One region of the Acetobacterium sp. MES1 genome, then DNA from elsewhere that is predicted to be linked to it. Evidence: riboswitches for the same ligand, from Rfam matches in the RefSeq annotation. Region 1 holds a riboswitch; the other holds the start of a gene.

What was found. A riboswitch is a leader RNA that binds a small molecule or an ion and turns the genes downstream of it on or off. The one in region 1 is predicted to bind cobalamin.
Region 2: another riboswitch for cobalamin. It lies ahead of BI182_RS03500 (energy-coupling factor ABC transporter permease); the one in region 1 lies ahead of thiC (phosphomethylpyrimidine synthase ThiC).

The regions. Positions count from the first base shown of each region.
Region 1 covers NZ_MJUY01000025.1:12,712-29,512, reverse strand. Annotated here, with positions in the region: gene BI182_RS08565 (toxic anion resistance protein) at 1-885, shown strand, start outside; gene BI182_RS08560 (alpha/beta fold hydrolase) at 1,255-2,064, shown strand; gene BI182_RS08555 (glycerate kinase) at 2,154-3,323, shown strand; gene BI182_RS08550 (CdaR family transcriptional regulator) at 3,324-4,505, shown strand; gene BI182_RS08545 (HlyC/CorC family transporter) at 4,715-5,971, shown strand; gene BI182_RS08540 (B12-binding domain-containing radical SAM protein) at 6,034-7,518, opposite strand; gene bzaD (B12 lower ligand biosynthesis radical SAM protein BzaD) at 7,515-8,843, opposite strand; gene BI182_RS08530 (class I SAM-dependent methyltransferase) at 8,869-9,933, opposite strand; gene cobT (nicotinate-nucleotide--dimethylbenzimidazole phosphoribosyltransferase) at 9,914-11,002, opposite strand; gene bzaB (B12 lower ligand biosynthesis ThiC-like protein BzaB) at 11,202-12,485, opposite strand; gene thiC (phosphomethylpyrimidine synthase ThiC) at 12,482-13,789, opposite strand; cobalamin riboswitch at 13,884-14,063, opposite strand; gene BI182_RS08510 (NfeD family protein) at 14,197-14,652, shown strand; gene BI182_RS08505 (SPFH domain-containing protein) at 14,667-15,608, shown strand; gene BI182_RS08500 (ABC transporter ATP-binding protein) at 15,717-16,801, shown strand, end outside.
Region 2 covers NZ_MJUY01000011.1:41,691-58,491, forward strand. Annotated here, with positions in the region: gene BI182_RS03490 (FtsX-like permease family protein) at 1-885, shown strand, start outside; gene BI182_RS03495 (putative bifunctional diguanylate cyclase/phosphodiesterase) at 1,087-3,123, opposite strand; cobalamin riboswitch at 3,322-3,499, shown strand; gene BI182_RS03500 (energy-coupling factor ABC transporter permease) at 3,684-4,430, shown strand; gene BI182_RS03505 (energy-coupling factor ABC transporter substrate-binding protein) at 4,408-4,707, shown strand; gene cbiQ (cobalt ECF transporter T component CbiQ) at 4,743-5,444, shown strand; gene BI182_RS03515 (energy-coupling factor ABC transporter ATP-binding protein) at 5,437-6,279, shown strand; gene hemA (glutamyl-tRNA reductase) at 6,254-7,546, shown strand; gene BI182_RS03525 (precorrin-2 dehydrogenase/sirohydrochlorin ferrochelatase family protein) at 7,524-8,108, shown strand; gene hemC (hydroxymethylbilane synthase) at 8,131-10,548, shown strand; gene hemB (porphobilinogen synthase) at 10,714-11,679, shown strand; gene hemL (glutamate-1-semialdehyde 2,1-aminomutase) at 11,837-13,135, shown strand; gene BI182_RS03545 (sirohydrochlorin cobaltochelatase) at 13,166-13,957, shown strand; gene cobM (precorrin-4 C(11)-methyltransferase) at 13,988-14,746, shown strand; gene BI182_RS03555 (cobalt-precorrin 5A hydrolase) at 14,751-15,806, shown strand; gene cobJ (precorrin-3B C(17)-methyltransferase) at 15,833-16,570, shown strand; gene cobK (precorrin-6A reductase) at 16,567-16,801, shown strand, end outside.

The sequences.
Region 1 (16,801 bases):
AATGTCCGCACCAAAGACATGGGTGAAGTGGGCAAAATGCTCGGCGATATGGTCATGGAATTACGAAACTTTGATATCGAGGAGGAAGACAAAGGCTTTTTAGGCTTTTTCAAAAAAAGCAGCAATAAGCTCAGCTCCATGCAGACCCGGTATGCCTCCGCTGAAAGTAACGTTAACCGGATCTGTGAAGCCCTCGAAAAACATCAGGTGCAACTGTTAAAAGACGTGGCGATGCTGGATAAGCTTTATGATGTCAACAAAACCTATTTCAAAGAGTTATCAATGTATATTTTGGCCGGGAAAAAGAAACTTCAGGAAGTCGAAACCAAAGAATTACCGGAGCTGATTAAGCGGTCTCAGATCAGCGGACTGCCGGAAGATGCACAGGCGGTGAATGATTTGTCAGCGATGTGCAACCGCTTTGAGAAAAAAATTCATGATCTGGAACTGACGCGGATGATCTCGATTCAAATGGCTCCGCAGATCCGACTGGTACAGCATAATGATACCCTGATGGCTGAAAAAATTCAATCGTCCATTGTGAACACCATTCCACTCTGGAAAAGCCAGATGGTGCTGGCCCTGGGGGTGGTCCATTCCGGCCAGGCAGCTAAAGCCCAGCGGGAAGTCACCAATATGACCAATGAATTATTGAGAAAGAATGCGGAAACTTTAAAGATGGAATCCATTGCCACTGCCAAAGAATCGGAACGGGGCATTGTTGATATCGAAACCCTGCGTATTTCTAACGAGTCGTTGATTTCAACCTTTGACGAGGTGTTACGTATCCAGACTGAGGGACGCCAGAAACGAAAAGAAGTGGAAGCTGAGCTGGAAAAACTGGAAAATGATTTAAAAGTTAAAATGCTGGAAATTAGAAAATAAATAAGAAATATATTAAAAAGACAATCAGTGCTAAAGACTGGTTGTTTTTTTTAGTAAGCATCATTCAGCTGATCATTGCTTACTGATTGCTAATCGGCCAGAGGCTTAAGAAGATGACACTATATTCGATTAAAAAATTAATAATTGTATAATTGTCCAATGGATAGGTAATTAGTTGGCTTTAATACCATTGATAACTGTTAGAGATTGGGTATAATTATAATCAATAGTATTTTGCTAAGCGCATCAAGCGGGAATCTTCGTAGCTCGATCTTGGTTGAGCCGATATTTTCTGAAATGGCGTAAATCAACAAGGTTTAACAAACTGGCGTAGCGGGCAAGGTATTTATCAATTATAGGAGGAAAGCTATGGCAACTTTTTTTACCAATGATCATGTTGCATTGTATTATGAGGTAAAGGGTACAGGAAGCCCCTTACTGATGATTCCCGGATGGACGTGTACAACCCAGTTTTTTAAAAAGAACAGCGATGTTCTGGCCAAAGATTTTCAGGTTATTCTGCTGGATTTCCGGGGACATGGCGAATCGGAAAAGGTCTTACACAGTCACCGGATCTCCCGCTATGCCATGGATGTCAAGGAATTGCTGGATCAACTCGATGTAAAGGATGTCACCGTGTTGGGGTGGTCCATGGGGGTTGCAGTGCTGTGGAGCTATCTGGAATTATTTGGTAACCATCGGGTGAGCAAACTGATTTGTGTTGACCAGGCACCACTTCAGTATACCGGGCCAGATTGGGTTTGGGGACAGAATGGTTGTTATGATGTGGAAATGTTTATCCGAACCTGCTGTGCCATCGAATATGCACCGCGCGAAAGTGCAGAAGGCTTGGCTTTTGGCTGTCTCTACCATCAACCGACACCAGAAGAAGTAAAATTTATAGCCGACGAAATATCAAAATGCCCACCGAAGGTGCGAATTGAGATTATGCGGGATCATACCAACTTAGACTGGCGGGATTTGTTGCCATTGATCAATCTCCCCACTCTGGTGTGTGTAGCCCGACACAGTGCAGTCTTTGACTGGCAGGGCAGTGCCTATGTTGCTGAGCAGATTCCCGAAGCACAACTGGTGTTTTTTGAAGATTCCGGTCATATGCTTTTCTGGGAAGAAGCCGAAAAATTCAATCAAGTCGTTGCCAATTTTATCAAAGCCTAAAAAAATAGTGTCAACAATAGCATGGGTTGTTGCTTTACCCATGCTATTGTTTTTAAGACTCAAGAAAACGAATTGAAAGGAGAACCCAAATGAAAATCGTGATTGCTCCGGACTCCTTCAAAGGATCTTTATCAGCTACTGCAGTTTGTGACATTGTCGAAGGTGCGATTCTAAAAATTATGCCAACCGCTGAGATTGTGAAGATACCCATTTCTGATGGGGGAGAGGGGCTGGTGGAGGTACTGGTCAGGCACCAATCCGGTGAAAGGATCACAATAAAAGCAAAAGACCCCTTAGCCAGAGAAATAACCGCGGCCTACGGGATTCTCCGCGGCGGGGTGGCAGTAATTGAAATGTCGGCCGCTTCTGGTTTGCCACTACTTACTGATGACGAGCGTAATCCGTTGAAAACAAGTACCTATGGCACCGGAGAAATGATTGCCGATGCCATTAAGCGGGGCTGTCGCAAGATCATTCTGGGTTTAGGGGGCAGTGCCACTAACGACGGCGGATTGGGTGTTGCCAATGCTCTGGGGGTATGTTTTTATGATCAGGAGATGGAACGGCTAGAACCAATTGGTGAAAATTTATGTCGGGTGAAAACAGTCGATACCAGTAAGGCCGAGATCTTATTAAAGGGAGTGGAGATTACCGTTGCCTGCGATGTAGAAAATGTCCTTTGCGGCCATCTGGGAGCAGCAGCAGTTTATGGACCCCAAAAAGGTGCCAACCCGGATATGGTGACTTTTCTGGATCGGGGACTCGAAGCTTTTGGTCAGTTGCTGGAGATGAAAACGGGGATGAAGCTGATCCAATTAAAAGGGATCGGTGCGGCCGGTGGGATGGCCTTACCTTTGGTGGCTTTCTTCAATGCGCAGCTAAAATCTGGTCTCGAGATTGTATTGGATGAAATTGGTTTTGATTCTGCAATTTGCGGGGCAGATATGATTATTACCGGTGAAGGGAAAACCGATGCGCAGAGTGTGATGGGCAAGGTAATTTCTGGGGTCGGAAAACACGGAAAAAACCAGAATATCCCAGTTGTGGTGATCTCCGGCGCCTTGGATGTGGGCTATGAAACCATCTATCAGTGTGGCGTGGTGGCGGCTTTTGCCCTCTTTAGCAATGATCGGGGGCTGGCATGGCACATGGAAAATGCGGCTGAATTATTGGAGCAACGCATTTGCGACCTTTTTCGTTTTCTGGCGATTATCTGTATGATCCCACAAAATTCAAGTCAGAAAAAAAGGAGTGGATAGATGCTGGATAAAAAAATAGCGCAAAAAATAGCCGATGAGGTGATGAACACCTTGGGTTATAACATCAATGTTATGAATAAGAATGCCATTATTATTGGGAGCGGTTTACCGGAGCGACTGGGCACCTTTCACGAAACTGCGATGTTTGCCATCCGTCATTCCGTTACTTGTGAAGTCACCGAAGAGGAGGCCAAAAAACTTCAGGGTGTAAAGCCAGGGATCAATATGCCGATTGTGGATAAAGCTGGTGATGTCATCGGGGTAGTGGGAATAACCGGCGATCCGGATGAAGTACGCAACATTGGCAAACTGGTGAAAATGACCGCCGAACTGATCATTGAACAGCAGGAAACGATGAACCGCTTCTATACTCACCGTAACGACAAGGAAATATTTTTAAATACCTTAATCAGCGAGCAGCGAACCATCAGTGAAGAAGAAATAAGGGATTGGGGCGAGCGCATCGGTTATAATATGGAAAGCAATCGGGTGGCGGTCATTCTGAGTTTTACTGCGGATTATCAAAATTCGGAAGAAAGTATGCTTGAAAAAATCCTTAACCAGATTAAGCAGTCAGACAGTCATCTAAAAAATGACATCTCATCAGTGATGTCCGGTGGTTTTATTTTAGTGTTTAAATGCCTTAAAAAAACCGAACCATGGGAAATCGAAAAAACCATCAAAAAATATTTGGATGCTTCAATCAGTAGCGAAGATGCCAAAAATATGCAGTGTTTTGTGGGGAGCTATTACTTGGGGATTGAGGGTTATGTGAAATCTTATGCCGATGCCTATGGAATGTATCGCAGTGGTGTCTATAAAAGAGATCAGCATGTTTATTTTTCACATCAGCACTATTTCTGGCGGCTCTATAATCAATTGGACAAGGAAACTTACGCGTTGGCGGTGGAACCTTATATAAAAAAAATACAGAAATATTTCGGAAAAGGTACAGATGAAGCGATGTTGACCATGCGCAAAATAATTGAACATCACTTTCATTTTGATTTAGTGGCTGGGGATTTGTTTATCCATAAAAATACGGTTATTTTTAGAAAAAAGAAAATGGAGGAGTGTCTGGGATTTCCGATCAAATGTGGCAGTGATGACAATCTTTTATTTATGATAATTCTTAATCATTATGAAAAATTAAAAAAAATTAAAGATCAGCCAATCAGGTAAAATTTTGCAGATATTATGGAATTGTAACTAAAAATATGATATTATAGTGACAAATAATATTTGAAAGAGGAATAGAATTGGACGACGTACCGTTATATGAGACAAAAACGAAAACAAAAACGAAAACAAAAACGAAAACAACAACTCAATTGACCAGACCATTGATAGTGATGGCTGATGGATCTGTTTACTGGGAGGAATCTTAGTCAATGGATAACAGTGTGATAGGTTTTATAATTGTTCTGGGGGTGATGTTGCTGATGTCGGCATATTTTTCGGCGACAGAAACGGCATTTACTTCCCTTAATCGTATTCGCATTAAGAATCTGGCAAAGGATGGTAATAAGCGCGCAGCACAAGTACTGGCGCTTTCTGATCGCTATGATGCGTTATTATCAACGATTCTGATTGGTAATAACATCGTTAATATCGCCTCGGCTTCGATTGCCACAGTGGTGTTTGTTCAGTATTTTGGCAATGCTGGCGTAACCATTTCTACTGCAGTGATGACGGTGCTGGTGCTGATTTTCGGCGAAATTTCGCCCAAAAGTCTGGCCAAAGATTCACCGGAAAAATTTGCAATGTTTTCAGTCCCCTTTATCCGATTGCTGATGTTTCTTTTAACACCGGTCAATTTTCTTTTTTCGCAGTGGAAGAGGATGCTGGATCGATTGTTTAAGGTCAGCAGTGAACGCAGTATGACTGAAGAAGAACTGCTGACAATTGTCGAGGAAGCTGAAAATGATGGTGGCATCGATCTCCAGGATGGGGAACTGATCCGTAGTGCCATCGAATTTAATGACCTGGATGTGGATGACATCCTGACCCATCGGGTCGATGTCGTAGCGATTGATATGGATAACCCCAAGGAAGATATTGCCAAAATCTTTTTTGATACCGGCTTCTCCCGGTTGCCGGTTTATCAGGGCACCATTGATCAGATAATCGGTTTTATCAGTTATAAAGACTTTACCCATTACGTAGCCAATGGCAAAAGCAGTTTGGAGGAAATTATCAATCCGGTGGTTTTTATTACCCCAAACATGAAGATTTCCAAGCTATTAACCCTGCTTCAACAGAAAAAATGCCATATTGCAGTGGTGTCCGATGAATACGGCGGAACCGCCGGGATTGTTACCCTGGAAGATGTCATTGAGGAACTGGTGGGGGAAATCTGGGACGAACACGATGAGGTCATTGATGAATTTGTAAAAATTTCAGATCATGAGTACCGGATTCTAGGTAAAGCCAATCTGGGAAAAATGTTCGATCTGTTTGATATGGATGACGATTTTGATGTGATTACTGTTGGGGGGTGGATTGTTGAATTTCTCGATCGGGTTCCGGAGGTTGGTGAAAGTTTTGAGTTTGAAAATTTGGGCTTTACCATCACCCAGGCGGACGAACGGCATGTGATCGAAATTGTTGCAGTCAAACATGAGATTGTTGATGCTGAAGAAAAATAACCTTGTACAAAAATAAGAGAAATACGTCTGACAGACTAAAAGCTGTCAGGCGTATTTTCATGTCAGGCCATAATACCGTCAACCGTACCAATAAAGGTGTCCACATAGGTGTTGCGCTGATCAGTGCTGATTTGTTGATGCTTCAGCAGGCAAAGATAATCGTCAAAGGTTTGGATCAGCAGTTGATTGACCAGTCGGTATTTTTCGAGGATCACCGGGTCTTTTTTAACGCTCAATTCCCAGGTATCCTTCATATAAGAAAAGATATGATTGGTCATGTCCCGCATCATCCCGGCCAGCATTGCGACCTGGGGGTTTTGATAATCGGTATCTGCCTCATATGTGGAGTGCGGTGAAATATTGAGTCGCCCCTGCTCTTGCAGGGCTTTATAGGATGCGCTACCCTGCAGAATAATCATGTGATGATAGAGGACATTGACGCTAATTTCCAGTTTATCTAAAAGAGCGTTCCGTTTTAAAAAGTCGTAATTGACTTTCAGATCTTCCAGGGTCGAATCAGGCTCAAACATAATAAAACCGACGCTGGGTTCGATCCCGTATTTCCTGAGAATCCGCAGGGCGTTTTCATTATCGGCCACTGTGGTCAGCTTATTAAGTCGTTTAAGAGCTTCATCCCGACCACTTTCTAATCCGATGAGGATGTGCTTAAGACCGGCGTCCACCAAAGATTCGATGGTTTCCTCTTCGATATCGTCGGCTCGGGCTTCAATGCCAAAGTGGATCTGGCGTTCTTTTAAGAGACGGGCCAGTTTCAGGACCCGCTCTTTACCGGCATGACCGGGGCCGTAAAAGTTGGGATCCATAAAGTAGAAGTAGCGGATATCCGTTTCTTTCATCACCGCATCAATTTCGGCAATGATATTTTCCGGGCTTCGTCCCCGCCATTTCCTTTTAATATCACCATAGTAGGGGTTGATGTAACAGAATGTACAGCCGCCGTAACAGCCGCGACTACCGGAGATATTGACCTCACCAAACGAATAGGAACCCTTGCTGCGCAGCGGAAAGGGCAATGAATCCACATCCATAACGACCTCACCGCGGGTCGCGACAATGCTGTTATCAGTGCGCTTGGCAATTCCCGCATCAGGGACGGTCGGAAATTCTTCAACAAGTTTTAAAAAAGTCAGCTCGGTCTCGCCCAACAGAGCGGCATCAATGGCGGGGCAGCGGTTCAAGATTTCCTCATAGGCAAAGGTGGGGTAAAATCCATAAACACAGACATAGGCAATCCCGTAGCTTTGTTTGACGTGTTCGATAAATTGATACAGGGTCTGATTGTCCTTCCAGTGATACACCAGATGAATCCCTAAAATCGTCGGCGGTTGGGCCGCAATTTGTGCTTCAATGGCCGGATAATCCAGCTGTTCCAGATAAGCGTCCACAATGGTTATTGGAATGTTGTTGGCAGCCAGCATGCCACCGATGTAGCCGGTGTTAAGACAGGCGGACAGGGGGGCATTGGCGATATCGTTACAGCGATCAGCGCTGATGGAACGGGGATGCTCGAGTAGAATGACGTTCATGAGGTGACCTCCTGCCACATAAAGATATTTTTTTTAGTGTGATAGATTTCCAGTTCATACCGAGCCCGGTCGTAGGGCGCCGGGTTATAATAAGTCGGGTAGAGCAGATCGGTTTCAGGGGTGATCACGCCATGCTCCAGCGCCTGTTGTTCGACCCTGGTGCCCGGTAAAATCCGGATATTATTAAGGACGATCGTGCCCAGGGTTTTGGAAGCGTGATGGATTTTATAAATCGCATCAATAAGTTCCTTGGCTTCTTGCTGGGTGGCGGCGGTATCCCCGGGCGTATTGACCAGAAAGTGATAAACGGTAACCACGCCGCTGGCCGCCAGAACCTGAGCGGTGTCGAGGATATCCTGGACCTTCATATTTTTATCCAGCGCATCCAGTGCAGTCTGGCTGAGGCCATCGGGGGACAGTGAAAAACATTCACAGCCGGATTGGGTATAGAGCGCAACGTTTTCCTCGGTTAACAGGTTCTCCCGGAAAAAGCCGCTCCAGTTGATCGGGAGACCCCGCCGGATAATTTCGGCACAGATCGAATCGAGATGATCAACAGGAATATTAACCACCGAATCGGTGAAGTGAATTCGGGTGACACCGTAGGTTTCATAAAGAAATTGAATTTCGTCAACCACCGCTTCCGGGGTGCGGCAGCGCATTTTTGTTCCTTGCAGCAGCGGATAGGAACAATAGCCGCAGCAAAAACAGCAGCCCCGTTTGGTTTCCACGCCGATGCTTTCGACATATTTATTGACAGTGAGGTAGGGTCGGGGATCCAGCAGATCGCGGTTAGGCATGATATAGTCACGCATATCATAATCGCCGACTGGTGGGACAATGATCACCGCTTCTTTTTCTCGATAGCAAAGTCCTGGTAGCCGGGGCGGATCGTTAAGGTTATTAAGTAATGGGACGATGATGTTCTCGGCCTCGCCGGTGACGCCGAAATCTATTTCCGGATATTCGTTCATCAGCCGATCCGGGAACAACGAAAAGCCAGTACCGCCAACTAAGATTCTGGTCTTTGGGGCGTAGCGTTTAATCACCGCCAGAGTTACGGCAAAGCTGGGAATCAGCGATGAGGTTTTATTACCCAGAGGATCGATGTTACGCAGCGAAAGACAGATCACATCCGGCTGTACGAGATCCAGCTGCTGCCGCAGATCCCCATAGGGATCGAGGGCCATATTCATGTCAAAAAGCGCTAGCGTGTGATCGGTGCAGCGTTCAACCTGGGAGGCTAAAACGACGATTCCAATCGGATAAACCCGCTCGATATCGATGCCCTCCATTGAAAGGGCCTGGATGAAAAGTATTTTCATGATTTCTCCTTGGTTTGATTAGCAGTTAATTGGTATCCTGTTGAAAGCAAAGGCGATCCAGTGCCGACTGAGATCGGGCGGCAAAGATCAGGGCGGTGTCGGTGGTCAGGGGCATCAGCGGCGAGGTGACCAAATCGTGCTTTTCCAGTTCAATAGTCACCCAGGCTCCGGAAAAAACCTTGCCATTGTAGGTGTTTAAAAACATATTGATATCGCTCAGATGAGCTTTGACGGGGTGATGTTCATTAAAAAAATCATGGATCAGGATGATGCCGTCATCGCTTAAATGGCTGGCTGCAGTTTTTAAGACCCGTTCATTTTCCGCTTCAGCGTAGGCATGAACAATATTTGAAAGAATGATCAGCTGATATTTTTGAGTTAGCCCCCATTCCGGCTCCAGAATATTGGCGGGATGATAGCAGACCCGGTCAGAGAAAGTGGTGACCTCAACAATTTTTTGGGTCTGGGGCAGCATCTGTTTGATATCTAACAGGGTTGCGTTGGTGTCCGGGAAAGCTTTTAAAAAGGCCAGCGCCATGGCCCCGGAGCCGGTCCCGACATCGAGAATAGCACCACTAAGTTCTCTAAAAAAGGCAGTGCAGTCACGGGCTTTAAGCTTGGCGACATTGTCCATGGCCCGGATATAGTTGGCCCGGCGTCGGTTCAATTCCGTCTCGCTGATATCTTCCGGTAAAAAATTAACCCGGCCGCCAGCAGACAGCGAGGCTTTGAGGGTATTCCAGTCATCGCGCAGGTTTTTTCGCCACAGGATTGAGTCGCCCTGATAAAGCGGACTCTCTTTTAGTAGATATTCTTTGGTTATCAATTGGTTATAGTAAATGTTCTGGTGTTGTCCCAGCAAGCCAAGGCTTATTAAAAGAGCCAGGTACCGTTCCAGGGCGCTTTCGTTGGCGCCCAGCGCTGAGGCGAGCTCAGCGAGACTGGCACCCCGGATTCCGAAGTCATCGATGGTCTCAAAAAGATCCATCTCCAGCGCCGTGAACAGGGAATCGGAAACCCAGTAGGCCGTGGCCAGGTCTTCCAGATACTGACCGCCGTTGGTTTTAGGATCATAGCCCTTCATGACCATTGGTTACTCCGGCATCGGCAAAGGTTAAGACATCACTAATCACCCGGGCGGAAGATTCCACCAGATGCATGGCGACCGCTGCTCCGGTGCCTTCTCCCAGGCGGAAATTAAGGTTAAGCAGCGGTCTGAGCCCAAGGGCCTGCCACATCAGCTGATGTCCCGGTTCTTCACTCTGATGGGAGGGGATCATGTAATCCAGCGCCTGGGGACAGAGGGCCTTGGCAATCAACGCGCCGGCAGTGGAAATAAAGCCGTCCACCAGGACTGGTACCTGTTTGAAGGCGGCGCCCAGAATTACGCCGGCAATCCCGGCGATCTCGAAGCCGCCGACCTTGGCGAGGACATCGATGGGGTCGGTTTTGTCGGGTTGATGGCGGTTAATCGATTCCCGGATTACTTTGATCTTATTAATCAGAGCGGCGTTATCAATTCCAGTTCCCCGGCCGGTGACGGATGAAACCGGATACTCGGCCATGACGGCCAGGATTGCAGCGCTGGGTGTGGTGTTGCCAATCCCCATATCGCCGGTGGCCAAAAGGTTAATCCCCTGCTCTTCAATGACCTGAGTAGCCACGTTGATTCCGGCTTCCAGAGCAGCAATGGCCTGTTCCCGGGTCATTGCCGGTTCGCAGTAAAAGTTCCTGGTGCCATGGGCGATTTTGCAGTCGATGATGGCGCCTTGCTTAACCAGCTCGGGCATATCCACGGCGACGCCCATATCGACAACAATCACTTCAGCCCCGGCGGCTTTGGCCAGAACATTAATGCCAGCGCCGCCTTTGACAAAGTTTTCTACCATCTGAGGGGTGACTTCCTGGGGAAAGGCGGAAACGCCTTCAGCCACGACGCCGTGGTCCCCGGCCATGGTGATGACCATTTTTTTATCGACGTTGGGGCGGATGGTGCGTTGGATGCCAGCCAGTTGTTCAGCGACGACCAGCAGCTGACCGAGACTCCAGGGTGGAATGGCCAATTGTTCAATATGATCCCGGGCCGCCTGCCGCCACTTGGGATCGGCTGGTTCGGTGTTATCGATGACGTGTTTTAAGGTATATTTGGTTTCGATCATGGTACTTATCCCTTCTCTATGGTATTAATTATAATGCACAGCGTTTCGGGAGGTCACGGACCTCCCCTACGGTCTGATGATTTAGATCGGGTGCTGTTTTTAGTCCGATAAAAAATAATGAAACATCTATTTTAGAAACGTAGTGATTTGGCAGTTCGTAGGGGCGAACCGTGTTCGCCCGCATCATTTAATCAATAATTTAAGCCAGTCCGAAAAACTCCGCGGCCACATCGGCCGGACATTTACTGTCTCCGCAGACGGCACAGCCATGGGAGGGCGTCTGGGCCGCCAGGGCAGCAATCAGATTGGCCTGGTTAATGGCGTTTTTGACCTGTTCTTCCTGATTGCGGGCAACCCGGGACCGGGACATTGCCAGATCGCGGTTCCAGGCCGCGCCGCCACGCTTTAAGACATTAGCGGCATTAGCAGCGATCCGGGTGGTTTCGACACCGATACGGACATCGTCTTCATTGGGCAGACCCAGATGTTCGGCTGGAGTCAGATAACAAAGGAAGTCGGCCCCATGCATACCAGCAAAGGCCCCACCGATGGCACCGGATATATTATCATAACCGGGAGCAACATCGGTGGCCAGGAAGCCCAAAATATAATAGGGCACCTCAAAGCAAAGTCGTTTTTGCAGCAACATGGCTGAGGGTATATGGTTTAGGGGCACATGGCCGGGGCCTTCCACCATCACCTGAACGCCAGCTGCCAGGGCCCGTTTGGTTAGTTCGCCAGCAACCATCAAGCCACGTAGGTGGGCTTGATCGAGGGAGTCGGCGTTGGCGCCGGGTCGGATGGCATCGCCGATGCTTAAAACTGTATCGGTGGCTTTAAGAATTTCCAGCAACCGGTCAAACTGTTCATAGAGGGGGTTTTCTTTATCATTATGGAACATCCAGCCGGTCAGCAGCGAGCCGCCCCGACTGCAGATATCGGCCACCCGGCCAGTTTTCTTTAATATTTTGAGAAGATCCATATTTAGAGCCGAGTGGACAGCCATAAAATCCATACCGGCTTGACACTGCTTTTCGACCACGGAAAAAAGATCATCGGCCGTCATATTGACCATCAAGCCCCGTTTATCAGCCGCTTCTTTGGCCGCCTGATACACCGGCACACAGCCAGCGGCGATATTGGAATTACTTAAACTCAAGGTCCGCATCGTATCGATATCGGCACCCATACTTAAATCCATAAAGCCATGGGCACCGGCGGCTTCAATGATTTTTAGCTTTTTGACTTCCATTTCCATGTCATCGCGGTCACCGGAGGTGCCCATCAGACCGTTAACTTTGACGTCCAGTCCGCCGCCGATGCCGCAGATTTTAGAACGGTTGCGCAATTTATTTTTAGGAATGACAATCCGGCCAGCGGCTACTCCCGCCCGGATAAATTCCGGGGTGAAGCCTTCGCTAATCGCCACCATTTCCATTTCTTCGGTAATTTTACCCGCCCGGGCTTTTAACATTTGGGTCATCGTTCGTTCCTCACTTCCTGGTTTTCGTCTCGTAAATACTTGCCGATAATTTTCATGGCACAGAAGTCGCCGCACATGCTGCACTCGGAGGCGAAGTTGGTGCTGCGATCTTTCCAGACTTTTGTGGCAGTTTCGGTATCGATGGCCAGTTCCATCTGTCGGCCCCAGTTGAGTTCCCGCCGGGCGTGGGACATTTCCAGATCCCAGGCAATCGCCGCCGGATGACCTTTGCCGACATCACCGGCATGGGCGGCAATGCGGCTGGCCATCACGCCCAGATAGACATCTTCGGCACTGGGCATACCGATGTGTTCGGCCGGGGTCACATAGCAGAGAAAGTCCGCGCCATAATAGGCGGCAATCGCTCCGCCAATGGCACCAGTGACATGATCCATCCCGGCCCCGGAATCAGTGGGCAGACAACCAAAGACAAAGTAGGGTGCACCACCGCATAATTGTTTTTGTAATTGGACAGTCGTTTGAATCTGATCCAGCGGCACGTGGCCAGGACCTTTAACCATCACCTGAACGCCAGCCGCCCGGGCCTTTTTAACCAGGCCGCCGAGGATCACCAATTCATGAACCTGAGCGCCATCCAGTGAATCAGCGATACAGCCGGGACGCATGCCGTCGGCAAAACTCAGGACGACATCATATTTTTTACAGATTTCCAGGACCCGGTCATATTGGGTAAAGAAAGGATTTTCACAGTGGTTGTGAATCATCCAGCCGATCAGATGGGAGCCTCCATAACTTACCAGGGGATCAATCCGGCCTTCTTCTTTGGCGCGGTTGATCACGTCCATGGTGGTGCCGCAGTGCAGGGCTAAAAAGCTGACACCATCAGCAGCCTGTTTTTCCATCATCGCAAACATGTCGTCGGCGGTCATATCTAAAGCGGTACCATATTTTTCCTGAGCCATGGCCAAGGTTTGATACAGGGGCAGGGTACCGACTGGCCGATCCACTGTAGCTAAGACTTTTTCACGCATTGCATCGATTGGGCCCCGGACACTTAAGTCCATCAGGGTATCGGCCTTGGCCTTAACGGCCTGGTCAATTTTAGCCATTTCACTGGCGATGGTGTCGTCAACTTCATACATCCCGACGCTGGCTGAGACCTTGGTAAACAGTCCTTTACCGACTGCCACCGGGTTGATATTGGGGCGGGCGCTTTTAAGAATAACGATTTCGCCAGCGGCCACTCCCTGGCGAATCAGCTCGGGATCGAGTCCTTCTTTTTCGGCCACATAAATCATTTCGGCGGTGATTTCACCCGCCCGTGCTTTTTCCAGAATTGTCATTGTTTCCTCCTGAATGATTGTTGGTATTTTAGAAAAAAAAAAAGCCCACAGCATTTATAAAAAAAATAACCGCCATGAACTTTACCTTCGTTCATTCAGGATCGATCATAGGCAGGTCTCCTGACTTGGGGTTTTAGCGCTACGCCACACCTTCCCATTAAAAAACAGTGGTCTTTGTGGTTTGCTCCGCCCTTACAGTGATGGGTTCGTTCAGGACTCTCACCTGATTCCCTATTCTCCTTATTGCTAAGGCACCATATGCTCGCTTTTCGATTTACTTGTTTTTGATTATACAACCTAAAAAATAAATGTGCAAGAAAAAAATTAAAAAAATGATTTGGACAGTTGAGATAAAAAAAGAATCAAACTATGTTATAATAAATCAAATGAATGAGGGAGGTGAGAGGATGAATCTTGTTTTTATCTGGTTGATTTTGTTTATCGTTTTTCTGGTAGCTGAACTGGTTACAGCTGGGGCGTTGGTTTCAATCTGGTTTTGTGTGGGCTCTTTGGTGGCTTTAGTTGCTGCCTATTTTGGCGCGGCTTTCTGGGTGCAGATGATCGTTTTTTTTGTCGTTTCCATTGGTTTATTATTGGGTACAAAGCCGTTTTTAAAGAAACATCTGGATCCCAAAAAAATGGCGACCAATGCCGATCGGATCCTTAAAAACCGGGGCATTGTTGAAGAAGAAATCAATAACCTCAAAGGTCAGGGGGCGGTCAAAATAGACGGGAAGTCCTGGTCAGCCCGGAATGTCGATGGTGAGGCTGTTATTCCGATTGGTGCTGAAGTGACTGTTGTGGGAATCGAAGGCGTTAAGGCCATGGTTCGGGCGGCTGAGAAAGAAACTATTTCAAAATAAAAGGAGGAAAAAACATGTATGGGCTCATTATTTTAGGTGTCATCTTTATCATTTTTATTGTTGTGATTATTGTCAATGCCAAGATTGTTCCTCAGGCCAATGCCTATGTAGTCGAACGGCTGGGAGCTTATCATTCTACCTGGGAAACCGGTTTTCATATTGCGATACCAATTATTGACCGGATCTCCAAACGAATCAGTTTAAAAGAGCGGGTAGCCGATTTTCCACCACAACCGGTTATCACCAAAGATAACGTCACAATGCAAATTGACACGGTTATATATTTGCAGGTAACCGATCCCAAATTTTATATGTATGGGGTGGATAATCCCATGAAGGCGATTGAAAACTTAACGGCTACGACCCTTCGTAATATCATCGGGGATATGGAGCTTGATGCAACGCTCACCTCCCGAGATGTCATTAATACCAAGATGCGGGTGATTCTCGATGAAGCCACCGATCCCTGGGGGATTAAAATCAATCGGGTGGAGCTTAAAAATATTATGCCACCAGAAGCGATCCAAAATGCGATGGAACGGCAGATGAAGGCCGAGCGGGAACGACGTGAAAAAATTCTTCAGGCCGAAGGGGAAAAAGCCAGCGCCATTCTGGTGGCAGAAGGTGAAAAATCTGCGGCAATTTTGCAGGCAGAAGGTTTGAAAGCGGCCGCTATTTTAAGCGCTGAAGCAGACCGGGAAGCCCAGATCAGACGGGCAGAAGGGGAAGCCGAAGCGATTATCACGGTTCAGGAAGCTGTTGCCAATGGGGTTAAAATGTTAAACGCTGCTGATCCAATCCAGTCGGTGATTGCGCTGAAGAGCTTATCAACCTTTGAAAAGGTAGCTGATGGCAAAGCCACCAAGATCATTATACCATCTGAAATTCAGAGCTTGGCCGGTCTGGCCACATCCCTCAGTGAAATTATGAAGGATCAGGCTAAAGTCAGTCAATAGAGTAATTTATAAACAACCATGAATGGGCAATTGGGAAATGGCTAGTCGTTTCTCAATTGCCCTAAGTTTTTAAATACATCAATTAAGAAAGAAGGAATATTTTTGGAAATCACAAATACGCAACTCATCAAACGTTTTATACCCTATTATCAAAAATACAAGTGGATTCTGTTGTTGGATTTATTTTGCGCGACCCTAACGACCGTTTGCGATCTGGTATTGCCGTTAATTGTTCGGTTCATTACCAACACCGCCATCAATGATCTGGCCAGTCTGACCGTGGAGATTATCTTGAAACTGGGACTATTATATCTGGCGTTGCGGCTCATCGATGCGGTAGCCAATTATTTTATGGCCGATATCGGTCATGTGATGGGGGCAAGGATCGAAACTGATATGCGTCGGGATCTTTTTTCCCATCTGCAGAAGTTATCTTTTTCGTTTTACAGTGATACGAAAATCGGCCAGCTGATGTCCCGAATGACCTCGGATCTTTTTGACGTCACCGAATTTGCCCATCATTGTCCGGAGGAGTTTTTTATTGCCGCGCTAAAAATTGGGATTTCATTTGCGATTCTGAGTTCCGTCAATCTCTGGCTGACAGTAATTATTTTTATGGCCCTACCGGTGATGTTTTTAACCACTACTTTTTTCCGCAAGCGGATGCGCCGGGAGATGAAGCGCTCCCGGGTGCAGACCGGGGAGATCAATGCCCAAGTGGAAGACAATCTGCTGGGGATTCGGGTGGTTAAGTCCTTTGCCAATGAAACGATTGAAGAGCTGAAGTTTGAAGCGGGAAACAGTCAGTTTTTGGAAATAAAGAAGAAAACTTATCGCTATTTTGCGGGATTTCAGACTACGACCCGGCTCTTTGACGGCCTGATGTATCTGCTGGTGATGGTTTGTGGAGGGATTTTTATGATTTACGGCGCCATTAATCCCGGGGATTATGTGGCCTACCTGATGTATGTCACGACGTTGCTTACCTCGATCCGCCGGATTGTCGAGTTTGCCGAGCAGTTTCAACGGGGGATGACCGGATTTGAGCGCTTTATCGAAATTCTTGATGAACCGACCGAATATGAAAATCAGGCGAATGAGGTGGAACTCACCGATGTGGTTGGTGATATCCGTTTTGAAGATGTCAGCTTTCAGTACAACGATGGTGGTGATGCGGTGCTGTCTCATATCGA
Region 2 (16,801 bases), on a different contig from region 1:
GAAGGTAGTCATTTTCTGAAGGATATGGTTGAGGATGAAAGCACCGATGCCAGGTATTATGAAAGGATCTCGAACATAACCCTGATTCCCCTGGACGACTATAACCGCTTAACCGGTGGCAATAAAAGTCTGGCTGAAAATGAAATGCTGATCTTTTCGGTGGGTGACAATTATGGCCAAGCGACCATTGTTTTTGGCGATGCGCAGTATCTGATTACTGAACAGCTGGAAGCCATTCCAATGGACTTTAAAAAGACCCAGGATATGGGCCAAACCTACTACCTGATTGTCAAAGATGATGCCGTCATGGAAGCTGTTTATCAGACCATGAAGAATGACGATGATCCCCAGACCACTCTTCATGCCCTGATGTTTAATCTCGATGGGGACGAGGACACCCTCAACACCTTTTCGGCTAATTTGCGGACAGCGATAACCCAGAGCAATCCGGATATCAACATCCAAAACCTGTATGAAGCATTGACGGAATTGTATTTCTTTTTTGGTGGATTTTTGTTTCTGGGGGTATTTTTAGGATCACTCTTTATGATGGCCACGGTGTTGATTATTTATTTCAAACAGATTTCCGAAGGCTATGAAGACAGTGAACGGTTTGAGATCATGGAGAAGGTGGGAATGGATAAAACCGAGGTTAAAAAAACCATCCGTAAGCAGATTCTGATGGTGTTCTTTTTGCCCCTGGCCGGTGCCATTGTTCATGTGGCTTTTGCCTTCCCGGTGATCACCAAAATGCTGGCTGCCTTCCGGCTGACCAACGTAACGCTGATCTTTTTATGCACTCTGGCTGGTGTTGTCGTTTATGCCCTGGTTTATACCGGCGTCTATCTGCTCACCGCCAGATCATACTATAAGATGATTCATTAAGAACAACTGCGGCAACTAAAAAATCCCCGATTTCAGGGGATTTTTGACTATCAAAAAAGATAACCTAGTACCGACAATTGTTACATCATGTTGTGACCTAGGGGTCAGACCCTACGCATCGGGGCGGACATGGCAGAGCCTGTCCGATCCCGCAGCGAACAACAGATTAACAATTGGTCGGTACGGTAGTTTGTGCGTTTCCTATTTCAGGGGATTTTTTTGAAGTAGTGCTTCCATGTCTTTAACGCTCATGGGTTTGCCAAACATAAAGCCCTGAATGCAATCGCAGTTGTTGGCTTTTAAATAGTCCAGTTGGGTGCTGTTTTCAATACCTTCGGCAACAATGTGGGCATCCAGGTTATGACCAAGTGAAATGATATCGCCGACAATGCGGATTGAGGAATCCTGATCGGAGAGATCATCAATAAAGGATTTGTCAATTTTTAAGGTGTCAATCGGCAGCCGCCTTAGATAGCTCAGGGACGAAAACCCGGTGCCAAAATCATCCAGGGAAATTCGGACATTTAACGCTTTGATTTCATTGAGCATGTCAATGGTTTCTTCGATGTTATCGATAAAGAGGGATTCGGTAATTTCCAGTTCCAACTGCCTGGGATCCATGCTGGTTTCGGAAAGAACGTTTTTAACCGTGTCGACAAAGTTTTTGTCCCGCATTTGCACCGCCGAGACATTCACCGAGACGCAGAGATTCTGATCAAAACGCATATCCAGTTCCTTGAATTTATGACAGGCGGTCAGAAGCACCCAGTGGCCGATGCCGATGATCAGCCCCATTTCTTCAGCCAGGGGGATAAAGTTCATCGGAGCAACCCGGCCATAGTGGGGGGAGTCCCAGCGGATCAGGGCTTCAAAGCCGCGGATGCGATGATCCTCGGCATTAAACTGAGGCTGATACTCAATGAAAAATTCCTTATTCTCATAGGCTTTCAAGAGCAGGGATTCCATTTGAATCTTATTAAGAATTTCTTCTTTCATGTCCGGTCTGAAAAATTGAATGTTATTGCGGCCCAGCTCTTTGGCCTTGTACATTGAGGTATCGGCACTGTTAAGCAGCTCAATGGGATCCTTGCCATCCTGCGGGAAGACCGAGATACCGAAGCTGGCACTGACTTTAAATTCTGAGCAGCTGGTTTTGATTTTATCACATAGTTCATTGCGCAGGCTTTCCACGTAGTTGTAAGCAGCATCTTCTTTGATATTCCGCTGAATGATCAGGGCAAATTCATCGCCGCCCAATCGGCCAAGTAAATCATCTTCATGAACGAGCTCCTTCAAACGCTTGGCAGTATACCTTAAATAGTCGTCACCATAGAGATGGCCCATGGTATCATTGATTTTTTTAAAATTATCCAGATCGATAAAGACAATAAAAAAGGATGCCTTTTCATTTTCGGAAAGATTAACGAGCAGATGCAAGCGTTCCAGAATCATTTTGCGATTAGGGAGCTCGGTCAGACCATCGTAATACGCCAGAAAATGGAGCCGTTCTTCGTTCTTCCTTATTTCTTCATTGAAGGCCTGAAGTTCCTGATTCTGAACGGTCAGTGTCTTTTTGGTAAGGATTAGTTTTTTGTAGAGCCGGGCAATTTTTTCTTTTTGCGAAGTAACCGCATTCAGACGAACCACGGCTTTATCATAGCGATTCAAATTCAGATAAAAAGTTGCTGAAGCCAGGCAGAAAATAAAGCAGAACAGCAGATTTTGAATTAAAAAATAAACCGGGCTAAAAAGAAATCCGTCAACTGGCAACAAAAAGGTGACATACAAGCCGCAGACAAAGGTGGTTATGGCAATGTAATAAAGCATCGTTATTTTTAATCGCATCAGTGAAAGGATAATCATCACAAACGAAACAGACCATACTGCCGGACCGATAATCTGGTAGTATTGGACGACGATAAAAGCCAGAGTGATGGATTGGGTGAGTGAAACGAGATGATCAAATAAATTGATGGCCAATTCTTTTCGGGAAATGAATTCAAAGCTTAGCCCCAGCAATAAAAATATCCCGCTGTTTAACAGTACCTCAAATAAATTGCCGTCCCAAAAAAAGTACACAACAATGATATTGGCCAGGGCGCCCAAAAATAAAAGGGGCGACGCCCACATACAGGTGATTAGATTTTGATAATATAATATTTGGGCAGGATCATCTTCGGCATTTAATAAATCGAACACAACCGGTATGGTTCGCTTGAATTTAATGTTGTTCATCATACCACCTCTTTACCATTAAAGAATTACAAATATGCTGCTCTATTGTATCATTTTTGGGATCTGATTGCGAGTGATAGAACGCTAACTAAAAAATTATCTGCAGTGATTTCAGGAAAGCCGTTTTTTAGCCTTAAGGCATCTAAAAAAACCTGTACTTTTGTCATATCCATGTTATAATATAAACACAATTAAATAAGAAATGTAAAAAATCATTTAGGATGAAAATTTCATTGAGGGAATCTGGTTAGAATCCAGAACGATCCGGTCACTGTAATTAGTTATGTCTCCTTAATATGTCACTGGGCACGTATTGTCTGGGAAGGCAAGGGGAATAAACGCTATAAGTCAGGAAACCTACTAAAATGATGTACTAAAGTGTCCTTCCAGGGAAAAGGGAAGTTAGTAACATTAACAAAAGTTGGTTCTTTGGCGTTTAGTTATCGAATTGATGAATACGTATAATGATGAAACCTTTTTTCCCATCGTAATGTGGGTAAAAGGTTTTTTTTTCGGAAAGGTTTTTTCAAGAGGTTATAAAAATATGGAGGTTGATCGTTAAGATGAAAAAAGCAAAAAGAACCATGACCGTTGCCGGTATTGTGTTTTTTATGGTCGTTCTGGCATCACAGCCAGTCAACGCCATGCATATCATGGAAGGGTTTCTGCCGATTGGCTGGGCAGTCTTCTGGTGGATATGTTCCCTACCGTTTATCGCATTTGGATTATATCAGGTGGGAAAAATATTTAAAGATAAACCCGAACAAAAAGTGCTGTTAGCCATTGCCACGGCGTTCACCTTTGCTTTATCAGCGTTTAAACTTCCTTCGGTAACTGGCAGCTCTTCACATATGACCGGGATTGGTTTGGGTGCCATTGTACTGGGTCCCTTTGCCACTGTAGTGGTTGGTACCATTGCGCTATTGTTTCAGGCGCTGCTGTTGGCTCATGGCGGACTGACAACCCTGGGCGCCAATGCCTTTTCAATGGCAATTGTGGGATCTTTTGTGGCTTATGGGATTTACAAAGGTTTGTCAAAACTCAACGTGCCGAAGGCCTTAACCGTTTTTCTGGCGGCGTGTTTAGCCGATCTGGCAACCTATGTAACCACTTCCATCCAGTTGGGCCTGGCTTTCCCGGATCCGGTTGGCGGGATTGCCGCTTCAATGGTTAAGTTTTTAAGTATCTTTGCGATTACCCAGATACCGCTGGCCATTATCGAAGGTATTTTAACCGTCCTGGTAGTTAATGCTATTTACCAATATAAAGAAAAGGGGATTATTTCCAATGAAACTCTCACTGATAACTAAAGTTATTCTGGTTTTGCTGATTGGCGCCCTGATTGTTATCCCTCAGATTGCTTTGCCGGACGCTGAATTTTCGGGAGCCGATGATGCCGCCGGAACAGCTATCACCACAATCGATGAAAATTATGTGCCCTGGTTTGAAAGTTTGTTTGATCCCGGCGATCTGGAAGAAAACCTATTTCATTTCCAACAGCTGCTAGGCGTCGGCGGACTGGGAATCTGCTTTTTCTATCTTTATAAAAAATCGAAAAAAAATGAAAAGGCTGATAAATCAGCTTAGCCAAATATTAACAGCATCTTTAGAAGGAGACGGACATGATTGATCGTTTTGCCCATACCAATAAACTCAGTAATGCCAATCCTACTGTCAAAGTAGTGGTTTCATTGGTCATGCTCCTGTCAGTCTTTTTTATCAATCAACCCCTGTATATGGCAGGGGTTTTTGGTGTTATGGTGGGTTGTACCCTGCTGTGGGCAAAAATTCCGGTACGGATTTATCTACATACCTTGATTTTTGATTCGCTCTTTGTTATTCCCGGAGCCCTGGCGTTATTGTTTACGATCTCAAAAGGTGGCGGCGATTATTTATGGGCCGTTAACTTTTCCCAGTTCACCATCGGCATCACCACCACCAATCTGGTGCTGGCCAGTCTGGTTTTTTGCCGAGCTATGGCTGGTGTTTCCTGTATGCTTTTTTTAATTTACACCACCCCGGTAATGCAGATCGCCGGAGTCATGAAAAAAGCTCACATCAGTAATACGTTTTTAGAAATATTTATTTTAACCTACCGCTTCATCTTTGATTACTGGGACAAAATAAAACTGATGGCAACTGCGCAGGAACTGCGGTTTGGCTACCGTAATGTAAGAGTTGCACTCCAATCCATCGCAATGATGTTAAGCAATTTATTTCTCATGGCCATCCAGAGCTACGAGGAAATGACAAAAACCCTGGAGCTGAAGCAATACCAGGGAGACTTTCATGTAAGCTATCGGAAAGGTCTTAAAAATGATTAAAACAGAAAATTTAACCTATCAATATCCAGATGGCACCATCGCTCTCAAGGGGGTGTCGATTGACGGCAGCCGGGGCAATTGCATCGCCCTGATCGGCGAAAACGGGGCCGGCAAATCGACCCTGATGTCGGCCTTGATTGGGCTACTCAAGCCGACCGGGGGAACCGTTTTTTTTAAGGATCAACCTTTATCCTATCAGAAAAAAAAACTTTATGAATTTCGCAAATCGATTGGGCTGGTCATCCAGGAATCGGATAAGCAGGTCTTTTATTCCGGCATTTATGACGATGTGGCCTTTGCCCTGCGAAACATGGGCATGGCAGCGGAGCAAATCGATCAGCGGGTGCAGGCGGCCATGGAAGCGACTGGTATCACGCAGTTGGCTGACCGACCGGTTCACTATCTGAGTTATGGACAAAAGAAACGGGTGGCCATGGCCGGGGTGTTAGCCGTCGAGCCGGAGATCATCCTGATGGATGAACCGACCCTGGGGCTGGATCCCAAAAGCAAGGCCGGGGTTAAAGCGATTATTGAAGGCGCTTTGGCCAAAGGCATCAAGATTATTTTATCCAGCCATGATATGGATTTTATTTATGAATTTTGTGATTATACTTATGTGCTCCATCATGGCGGGGTACTGGTCGAAGGTGAAACCACCGACGTTTTTAAAAACACCGAAGCCCTGGAAACGGCCAGTCTGGAACAGGCGACGATGACTCGCCTGGAACAGTGTCTGGGGATTAAAGGGTTTCGCAGTATTGCCGCTCTGGAAGAAGCGATCAGGAATCAGAAAAAGGAGGTTCAAACGGATGAAACTGGTAGTAGCGGGCATTAATCATAAGGATACACCTTTAGAAATTCGGGAGAAAGGGGCTTTTCTCCATCGCACCCTGAATGAAGCGATCCGGACCCTTTTAGGTGAGCCGGATATCGCCGAGGTGATCATTCTGTCGACCTGCAACCGCAGCGAGATCTATGTGTCAACCCGCCACCCTGAAGCAGCTGGAAAGATCTTAACCGATTTTTATCTCAGCGAAAAATCAGCAGAACTGGCGCCCTATCTGTTTGTCAAAAAAGAGCGGGAAGCGATGGTTCATCTCTATGAGGTGGTCACCGGTCTCGACTCGATGATTCTGGGTGAGGACCAGATCCTTGGCCAGGTCAAGGATGCGCTGGAAAAATCTCAGGCAATTAAAGGCTGTGGCAAATACCTGACAAAAATGTTTCGCGAAGCGATCACTTTTACTAAAAAAGTAAAAACCGATTATAAAATTTCCGAAACCCCCTTATCTTTAAGTTCAACCGCAGTGAAGCATATCAAGCGGGAGTATCCTAATGATTATGGCGATAAAAAAATACTGATCATCGGTTCGGGAAAAATGGGCGTGCTGGCACTGCGCTATATGAAGGCCGAGGGCTTTCAGAATCCCTACATGACCAACCGGACCTTTCATAATATGGATCAGTGCGAAGCGATTCATGAAAACGTCCAAACGATCCACTATGAAAACCGCTATGCGATTATTCCTGAAATGGATGTGATTATTACCGCCACCGCATCACCCCATGTTGTTTTAAAGGCCGATGAAATGAAGCCGCTCCATAAACCGCTGACAGTGATCGATCTGGCGCTGCCCCGGGATGTCGAAGAAGCCGTTGGCAATTTGCCGATGGTTACGCTGCTGACCATTGATGATTTTAAAAACATCATGGATGAAAAGATGGCCTATCGGGTCAAAGTCGCCGAAAAAATAGCAGCCGAAATTCAGGATGAAATCGATGGACTGTTGTCCTGGGTGACGCACGCCAAGGTCGACAACATGGTCCGGGATTTAAACGAAACCTCCCGGCAACTGGCCGAGGAAACGATTGAGAACCTTTGCGGAAAATTAAACCTGACCGAAAAAGAAGAAGTCTATCTGGCCAAGGTAATCCGCTCTAAATTTAGGGAAATGGTGATGCCGCCGATTAAACAGCTGAAGTCGCTGGAATGCGAAGAGGAAATTATTGGCATTGAAAAAACCGTGACCTACCTGTTCCCGGGTATTCAGGACAAAAAAACATTGGCAGATCAACAAAATGATGACACCGCTGTTATTTAATTTAAAAAATAAAAAGGCCCTGGTGGTCGGCGGCGGGAAGGTGGCCGCCAGACGGATTGTCATCTTATTGGAAAACGGCATGCAGGTGATCGCTGTGAGTCCGGATTTTTCTGAGGGGATTATTAAAACAGAGAACAATCAGCTGACCCTGATTTATGCCAGCTATCACAAAGATCAGTTGGCTGACATTGATCTGGCGGTGGCGGCAACCGATAATCGTGCCTTGAATGGGCAGATCAAAAAGGACTGTCAAGCCCAAAAAATCTGGTGTAACCGGGTCGACGATCCCGATGATTCGGATTTCATTTTTCCCAGCGTCATTCGCCGGGGGGACTTAACCCTGTCGGTCTGTACCGAAGGGGCAAGTCCCTTCTTAACGAAGCAGATTGTTGCTGAGTTGGCCGAGCACTATGATGACAGCTACACCGAAAAAACCGCCTTATTGCGATTGCTGCGCCAGGCAGTTTTAGCTGGCGATGGGTCGCCGAACGAAAAAGCCGCAGAACTAAAAGCCTTGTCCCGATGTTCCAATGCGGAACTCAGGTCAAAACTAGGAAAATAACTGACAATTGGAGATAGGATAAATGAATATAAAAGTTGGAACACGGGGCAGTACCCTGGCCCGCACCCAAAGCCAGTGGCTGATTGATGTACTGGCGAAAGCCCATCCGCAGGTAAACTTTGAAATGGTGATTATTAAAACTAAAGGTGATCTGGTTCAGGATAAACCGCTTGATAAAATTGGCGACAAGGGCTTGTTTACCAAGGAGTTAGAAGATGCGCTACTATCCGGTGAGATCGATATGGCCATCCACAGTATGAAGGATATGCCGTCAAAGCTGCCGGAAGGCCTGGTCTTAACGGTGCCACCGGTTCGGGAGGATCCCCGGGATGTCCTGTTGACACCCCATCGGATTACTGCCCTGGATGAGTTGCCCAAGGGTGCTGTGGTGGCCACCGGCAGCAAGCGGCGAATTGCTCAGCTGCAGAAACTGCGGCCGGATGTGGAAATTGTGGGTATTCGTGGTAACATCGACACCCGAATCCGCAAAATGCAGGAGCAGCAATTGGATGGCATCATTCTGGCGGCAGCCGGGTTAAAACGGATTGGCCGCTTGGAAGACTCAGCCTACCAGACCGTGACCTTACCGGAGAATAGCTTTATCCCGGCACCGGCCCAGGGCATCCTGGCGGTGGAAGTTCGGGAAGGCAATCAGATGGTTAACGAACTGATGGCTGCCATCAGCGATCAAAACACCATCATTCAGATGGAAGCGGAACGAAGTTTTTTAAATGCCTTAAACGGGAGTTGTCATATTCCGGTGGGCGCATTTTGCGAAATAGAAGCAGCGGAAATTACAGTATACGGATTGTATGGTCTGGAAGATGGGAGTCGGGTGGTGACCCGATCCATAAAAGGTGCACCTGAGGAGGCAGAAAATTTGGGAAAACAATTAGCTAAAGCATGTTATCAGGCAGTGCATGAAAAACCGGGAAAGGTCTATCTGGCCGGAGGCGGTTGCGGCGATCCCGGCCTACTGACCGTTAAAGCCAAGGATATTCTAACTAAAGCTGATGTGGTGGTTTATGATGCTCTGGTTAATGAAAGCTTTCTAAATGACGCCCGCACCGATGCCGAAATAATTTATGTTGGCAAACGGGCTGGCAATCATGCCATGCGTCAGGAAGATATCAATGCCCTGTTAGTCCAAAAAGGCCAGGAAGGTAAATTGGTCCTGCGCTTAAAAGGCGGCGACCCCTATGTCTTTGGCCGGGGTGGCGAAGAAGGGGAAGACCTCTATGACGCTGGGGTACCCTTTGAAGTGATCCCCGGGATTACCTCGGTTATCGGCGGACTGGCCTATGCCGGGATTCCGATTACCCACCGGGACTGTGTATCATCGTTTCATGTCATCACCGGGCATTTAAAATCGAACGCCTACGACGGTTCATCAGATCTGGACTGGCCGGTGCTGGGCAAACTCAAAGGCACGATCGTCTTTTTAATGGGCGTTAAAAATCTGGAAAAGATCTGTGACGAACTGGTTAAAAACGGCATGAATCCGGAAATGCCGGTGGCTGTGGTGCATCGGGCCTCCACCCCCTATCAGCGGGTGGTCACCGGAAACCTGACCACCATCTATGATATTGCCGCGGAAGCAAAAATCACGGCGCCGAGCCTGATTGTGGTCGGCGAAGTCGTGAATAAAAGGCAAAAACTGCGCTTCTTTGATGAAAAACCATTGTTTGGCAAAAACATTATCGTCACCCGGTCCCGGGAACAGAGTTCTCAAATGGTTGAAAAGATCACGGAGTTGGGTGGCAATGCCATTGAATTCCCAACCATCAAAATTGTCCCCATTAACGAAGCCGCCTGTGACGAAAAGGTGAAGTGCCTTAAGGACTACAGCCATATTATTTTTACCAGCATCAATGGCGTGGAAGTCTTCTTTGATTCGTTGGCCCGCTGTGGCAAAGATGCCCGAGCCTTTGGCAACCTGCATATTACCGCCATTGGCGAAGGTACCAAAAATGCCCTCTTAGCCCGGGGCCTGCAAGCCGATTTTGTGCCGGATAAATATGTCGGCGAAGAACTGGTCAGCGGTCTGGTGCCGCTGCTCACTAAAGACAGCCGGGTGCTGATTCCCCGATCTAAAAATGCCCGGATCTATGTGGTCGAAGAATTGTCAAAAATCTGTCCAGTCGACGAGGTTCAAAGCTACGAAACCATCCGCGAAGATCATGCCACTGTTGATCCGCTGGCAATGTTAAATAACAAAGAAATTGATTATATTACCTTTACCAGTTCCACCACCGTCGAGTTTTTTGTCGAAAAAATCGGCGCCGCCCATATTGATGCCATTAACACCGCAAAATGCGTATCGATTGGGCCCCAGACCTCAAAGAAATGTGTTGAGCTGGGTATCACTGTCGATATCGAAGCCGAAACCTATACCATTCAGGGCATGCTGGATGCGATTTTGAAGGATTCACAGAAATAAAACTTGAGTAAAAGAGCTGAAGTAGTACCGACAATTGGTTACATCATGTTGTACGCATCGGAGCGGACATGGCAGAGCCTGTCCGATTCCGCGGCGAACAACAGATTAACAATTGGTCGGTACGGTGCATGCAAATAACTAGAAGTAAATTAGGAGGTCAGCAATATGTTGCCAACACGATTACGAAAAAATACGGCGGTTCGGAATTTAATCCGGGAAACCCAGCTGTCCATGAATGATGTGGTTTATCCGCTGTTTATAGTCGATGGACAGGGAGTGCGCAAAGAAATCGGCTCGATGAAAGACCAGTACCACCTGTCTTTGGATATGCTCGGGGCGGAAACCCTGGCGTTAAAAGAACTGGGCATTCGTTATGTCATTTTGTTTGGAGTCCCTGACGAAAAAGACGGTGAAGCTACCCCTGCCTTTGTAGCCGATGGTCTGGTTCAGGAAGCCATTCGGGTGATTAAAAAGGTTGATCCGGAAATGTATGTGATCACCGATGTCTGTTTGTGTGAGTACAAGAGCGACGGCCATTGTTGTTTCTTTGAAGAAAACGGTGAGATCCGCCGGGCTCAGACCCTGGAAACCTTAAGCAAAACGGCGCTCAGCCATGCCGAAGCCGGAGCTGATATGGTCGCCCCTTCGGACATGATGGACGGCCGCATCGATCATATGCGAGAAACCCTTGACCGAGCCGGTTATGAATCGATTCCGATCATGGCTTATTCGGCCAAGTTTGCTTCCAGTTTTTATGGCCCCTTCCGGGATGCCGCCAACTCGGCCCCAGCCTTTGGCGACCGCCGCAGCTATCAGATGGATCCGGCCAATTCCCGGGAAGCCTTAAAAGAAATGGTTCTGGATATCGATGAAGGAGCTGACATTGTGATGGTTAAACCTGCCATGCCGTATCTTGATATCATCGCTCAGGGCAAGGAACTTTCTTATTTACCGATGGCCGCCTATCAGGTCAGCGGCGAATATGCCATGATCAAAAATGCTGTCGATGCCAATCTGATGGATCGCCGGGCGATTTTTGAAAGCCTGATCAGCATCAAACGGGCTGGCGCCGACATCATCATCACCTATTTTGCCAAAGAACTGCAGGCGATGCTGAAGGATTATCAATAACAGCAAATCATTTATAAGTCATGAATCTATTGTTTAAGACAAACGCAGTACCGACAATTGTTACATCATGTTGTGACCCCTTGGTCATTGGTCGGTACGGTTGGGAGCGAACACCTGAGTTTTACACGATAGTGAAATAATTATTATTGGAGAGATTATGAATCGAGAAAAATCAGAACAATTATTTATCGAAGCCGAAAAATACATCCCTGGCGGTGTCAACAGTCCAGTACGGGCCTTTAAATCAGTGGAGATGCCACCGGTTTTTATTGACCATGGCAAGGGTGCCAAAATTTATGATGTTGATGGCAACGAGTATACCGACTATATCTGTTCCTGGGGGCCACTGATATTAGGTCATGTCTCACCCGTTTATTTTGACGGGATTCAGGAAATGCTGCAAAAAGGCACCAGCTTTGGAGCTCCAACCGCCATTGAGGTTGAGGTTGCCAAACTGATCACTGAGGCCTATCCCACCATGGAAATGGTGCGGATGGTTAGTTCCGGCACCGAAGCGACGATGAGTGCCCTACGGGTCGCCAGAGGCTATACCGGCCGGGATAAGATCATCAAATTTGAAGGCTGCTACCATGGCCATGCCGATGGCCTGCTGGTAAAATCCGGGTCCGGCACCTTGACCTTTGGCGTTCCGACCAGCTCCGGGGTGACCCCGGGCACAGCTAAAGATACCTTAGTAGCAACCTATAACGACATTGCCAGCGTCAAAGCCCTCTTTGCCGAAAACCCCGGCGAAATTGCCGCCATCATCGTCGAACCAGTGGCCGGTAACATGGGCGTTGTTCCACCCGATCTGGGTTTTATGAAAGAGCTGCGGGTCATTACCGAAGCCGAAGGAACAGTATTGATTTTTGATGAAGTCATTACCGGATTCCGTCTGGCTTACGGTGGTGCCCAGGAAGTCCTGGATATTAAACCGGATATGACCACGCTCGGTAAGATCATTGGTGGTGGCATGCCGGTTGGTGCCTACGGTGGACGTCGGGATATTATGGCTACCGTAGCCCCCTTAGGCGGTGTTTATCAGGCGGGAACCCTATCCGGAAATCCCATCGCCATGAAAATGGGACTCAACACCCTGACCTACCTCCGGGATCATCCCGAGGTTTACACCGAAATGGAAGAAAACGCCAAGCTGTTAGAAGCCGGTTTTAAGGCCAACATTGAAAAAACCGGTGTCAAAGCCCAGATGGTCCGTTTCAAAGGGATGACCTGCTGCTTCTTTACCGATGTCCCCATTGATGGCTATGCTGCCGTGATGACCTCGGACACCAAAGCCTACACCAAATATTTTAAAGCCATGCTGGACGCTGGCAACCTGATGCCGCCAGCCCAATTCGAAGGTATTTTCCTCTCCGCCGCCCACACCAAAGCGGACATTGAGAAAACCATCGAAGATCACTACCAGGCATTACTGTCTTTATCTGAATCAAAATAGAAATAATAACATAAATAGGAGAACCACTTAATGGAAAAAAAAGCGTTACTGGTCATCAGTTTTGGTACATCTTACCCTGAGACCCGAAAAAAAACCATCACAGCTACCGAGAACCGCTTAAAAGAAGCATTCCCGGACCATGATTTTTATCGAGCCTTTACTTCTCGTATGATCATCAACAAACTGAAGAGCCGGGACAACGAATCCGTGGATACCCCGCAAGAAGCCCTTAAAAAGCTGAAAACAGCTGGTTATACCCACGTGCAGTGTCAGACCACCCATATCATCAACGGTTATGAGTATGACATTACCCTAAAAGAACTGAAGGCCTTTGAAAAAGACTTTGAATCCCTGACCCTGGGCCGACCGCTGTTAACCACGGTTGAAGATTACGAAGAAACGGTGGACATCGTGATGAAACAGATGCCCAAGCTCAAAAAAGGCGAAGCCCTGGTTTATATGGGCCATGGCAGCGATCACCACGCCAATTCCACCTATCCCTGCCTGGATTATATGTTTAAAATGAAGGGCCATGAGGATGTTTATGTGGGGACGGTCGAAGGTTTCCCGGAATTGGAAAACATTGTGCCGTTACTTCTGGAAAAGAAATATAAAAAGATTTATCTGGCGCCCTTTATGCTGGTAGCCGGTGATCATGCGATTAATGACATGGCCAGTGATGAAGAAGATTCCTGGCGAACCGTTCTTGAAGAACAGCGGTTTAAAGTCGAATGTATCCTGGAAGGCCTGGGTGAATATACCGGCATTCAGAACATGTTTTTAGATCATTTAAAGAAAGCACAACCCGTTACAGAAATGTAGGGACATTATAGAGTTTAGGAGAAATATTTTATGAATACAGTGTATATGGTGGGTGCAGGCCCAGGAGATCCGGAACTGATTACCGTTAAGGGTCAACGAATTGTCAACGAAGCAGATATTATAATTTATGCCGGTTCTTTGGTCAACAAAGCCATTATTGCCGGACATAAGCCCGATGCCGAAATTTTTAATTCTGCCTCAATGACCCTGGATGATGTGATTGCCGTGATTAAACGGGGCACGGAAGAAGGAAAGAAAATTGCCCGGGTTCATACCGGTGATCCTTCTATTTATGGTGCCATCCGGGAACAGATGGACCGCTTGGACGAGCTGGGCATTCCCTTTGATGTAATTCCCGGGGTCAGCTCCTTTGTGGCCTCAGCAGCCGCCCTTAAAAAAGAATTTACCTTGCCGGATGTATCCCAAACCGTTATTTTAACCCGTTTGGAAGGTCGAACTCCGGTGCCGGAAAAAGAAAAGCTGGAAGATCTGGCCTCCCATCAGGCGTCGATGTGTATCTTCTTGTCGGTTCAGATGATTGACGATGTGGTGGCACGATTGATGAAACATTATGCCCCAACCACCCCGATTGCGATTATCCAACGGGCAACCTGGGAAGATCAGAAAATTGTCATGGGAACCCTGGAAACCATTGCCCAGAAAGTAAAGGACGAAAATATTACCAAGACCGCCCAAATCTTAGTGGGGGATTTCCTCGGCGATCAGTACAGCTTATCCAAGTTGTATGATCCCAGCTTTACCCACGAATACCGTCAAGGGGTTGAATAAAACCGTGAAAACTGAAAAATGGGCCATTGTCACCCTGTCAAAGGATGGCATGGTTTTGGCGAACCGGTTGGCAAAACATTTGGATGACCGGGAATGTCAGATCTACACCAAAGAAAAATACGCCAATGAAACCACAAAAATTATCACCACCGATATTACTACCTTTATGGGCAGTATCATTGGGGAATACCAGATCATCTGCTGCATTATGGCAACCGGCATTGTGGTTCGGGCGATTGCCCCCCATCTGGCACATAAATCCTCCGATCCGGGGATTCTGGTGATGGATACCAATGGCGAGTTTGTTATTAGTCTGCTGTCCGGCCATCTGGGTGGCGCCAATGACGCCGCTCGGCTGGTCGCCAAACGCCTGTCGGCGCAGGCGGTGATTACTACCGGCACTGATGTTAAAGGTACCATGGCGGTGGATGTACTGGCTCAAAAAATTCATTGCACCATCGATAATTTTACTGATGCCAAGGATGTCACGGCGCTGATTTTGAATGGCGATCCGATTGCCCTGATTAATCAGGAAAACTGTGATCTGGATGCAGTAGTGCTGCCCCAAAACATTAAAACAGTCGTGGATTTAACCACAATCAATCAATATTCCGGTGCGATTATCACGACGCTGGATACCCAAAAAACTGACCTGCCAATACCCAGCGTCAAGCTGGTGCCCAAAAAACTGGTACTGGGGGTCGGTTGTCGTCGGGATACCTCGGGCGAGCGGATCATTCAGGCCATCACAGAGACACTGGCCGCTTTGAATCTCAGCGAGAAAGGGATCAAGTCCCTGGCTACCATCGGTCTGAAAGCAGATGAACCGGGAATTATCGAAGCCTGTACTTTCTTTGCCGCAAAAAAGGTGATCATCCCCAATGAAATGGTGCAAATGGTCCAAAGTCGTTTTGACGCGTCCGATTTTGTTTTTAAAACCACCGGTCTTTATGCCGTTTCCGAACCCTGCGGCTTTGTCGCCTCCGGCTTCGGAAAATGCCTGCTGGAAAAACAGAAATTGGGCGGTATTACCCTGTCGGTCTGGCGGGATGAAAATTGAAAACCTTGTATATAAAAGGAGAAAAAATGAGCAAAATTTATGTCACCGGGATTGGTCCCGGTCTGTATGAACATATGACCGAGGCGGCCAAAGCCAGCCTGGAAGATGCCGATATTATTGTTGGCTACAAAACCTACATCGATATTATTGCCGATTTAATTGGCGACAAGGAAGTTATGTCGTCAGGGATGCGCCGGGAAATTGACCGCTGCGAAAAAGCCCTGGAGTTGGCTGAACAGGGCAAAAAAATCTGTCTGGTCAGTAGCGGCGATGCCGGTGTTTTCGGAATGGCTGGGATCATGCTGGAAATTGTGGAAGCAAAAAACAGTGACGTTGAAGTTGAGATCATTCCCGGGATTTCGGCTGCCAATGCCGCTGCTTCAACACTGGGCGCTCCGCTGATGCATGATTATGCCGTGATCAGTCTCAGTGATCTGCTGACGGATTGGGCGGTCATTGAAAAACGGCTGCACTGTGCCGGTGAAGGGGACTTTATTATTACCCTCTACAACCCCAAAAGCAAGGGTCGTCCCCACAATATTGAAGCTGCCCAGGAAATTCTGCTGAAATATAAAGCGCCGGAAACCCCAGTGGGGATTGTGCGTAATGCCAAGCGTAAAGATGAGTCGTATGTGATCACCACCCTCAAAAAAATGAATGAAGCAGAGATTGATATGTTTTCGATGGTGATCATCGGTAATTCCAAAACCTATGTAACCCGGGATCAATTAAAAATGATTACCCCGAGAGGTTATCAGCTTTGATTCTGGTATTGGGAGGAACCCTTGACAGCCGAATATTAACTGAACTTCTGCTTGAAGAGGGAAAAGAAGTCTGCTATTCATCGCTGACCAATATCGCCACCGATCAGATCGCAGAAAACCCCCTCTTAACAAAGATCTCAGGACAGTTGGATGCGGGAACCCTACGGGAAACCATCACCATTTATAATATCAATCTCTGTATCGATGCCACCCACCCCTATGCCCGGGAAA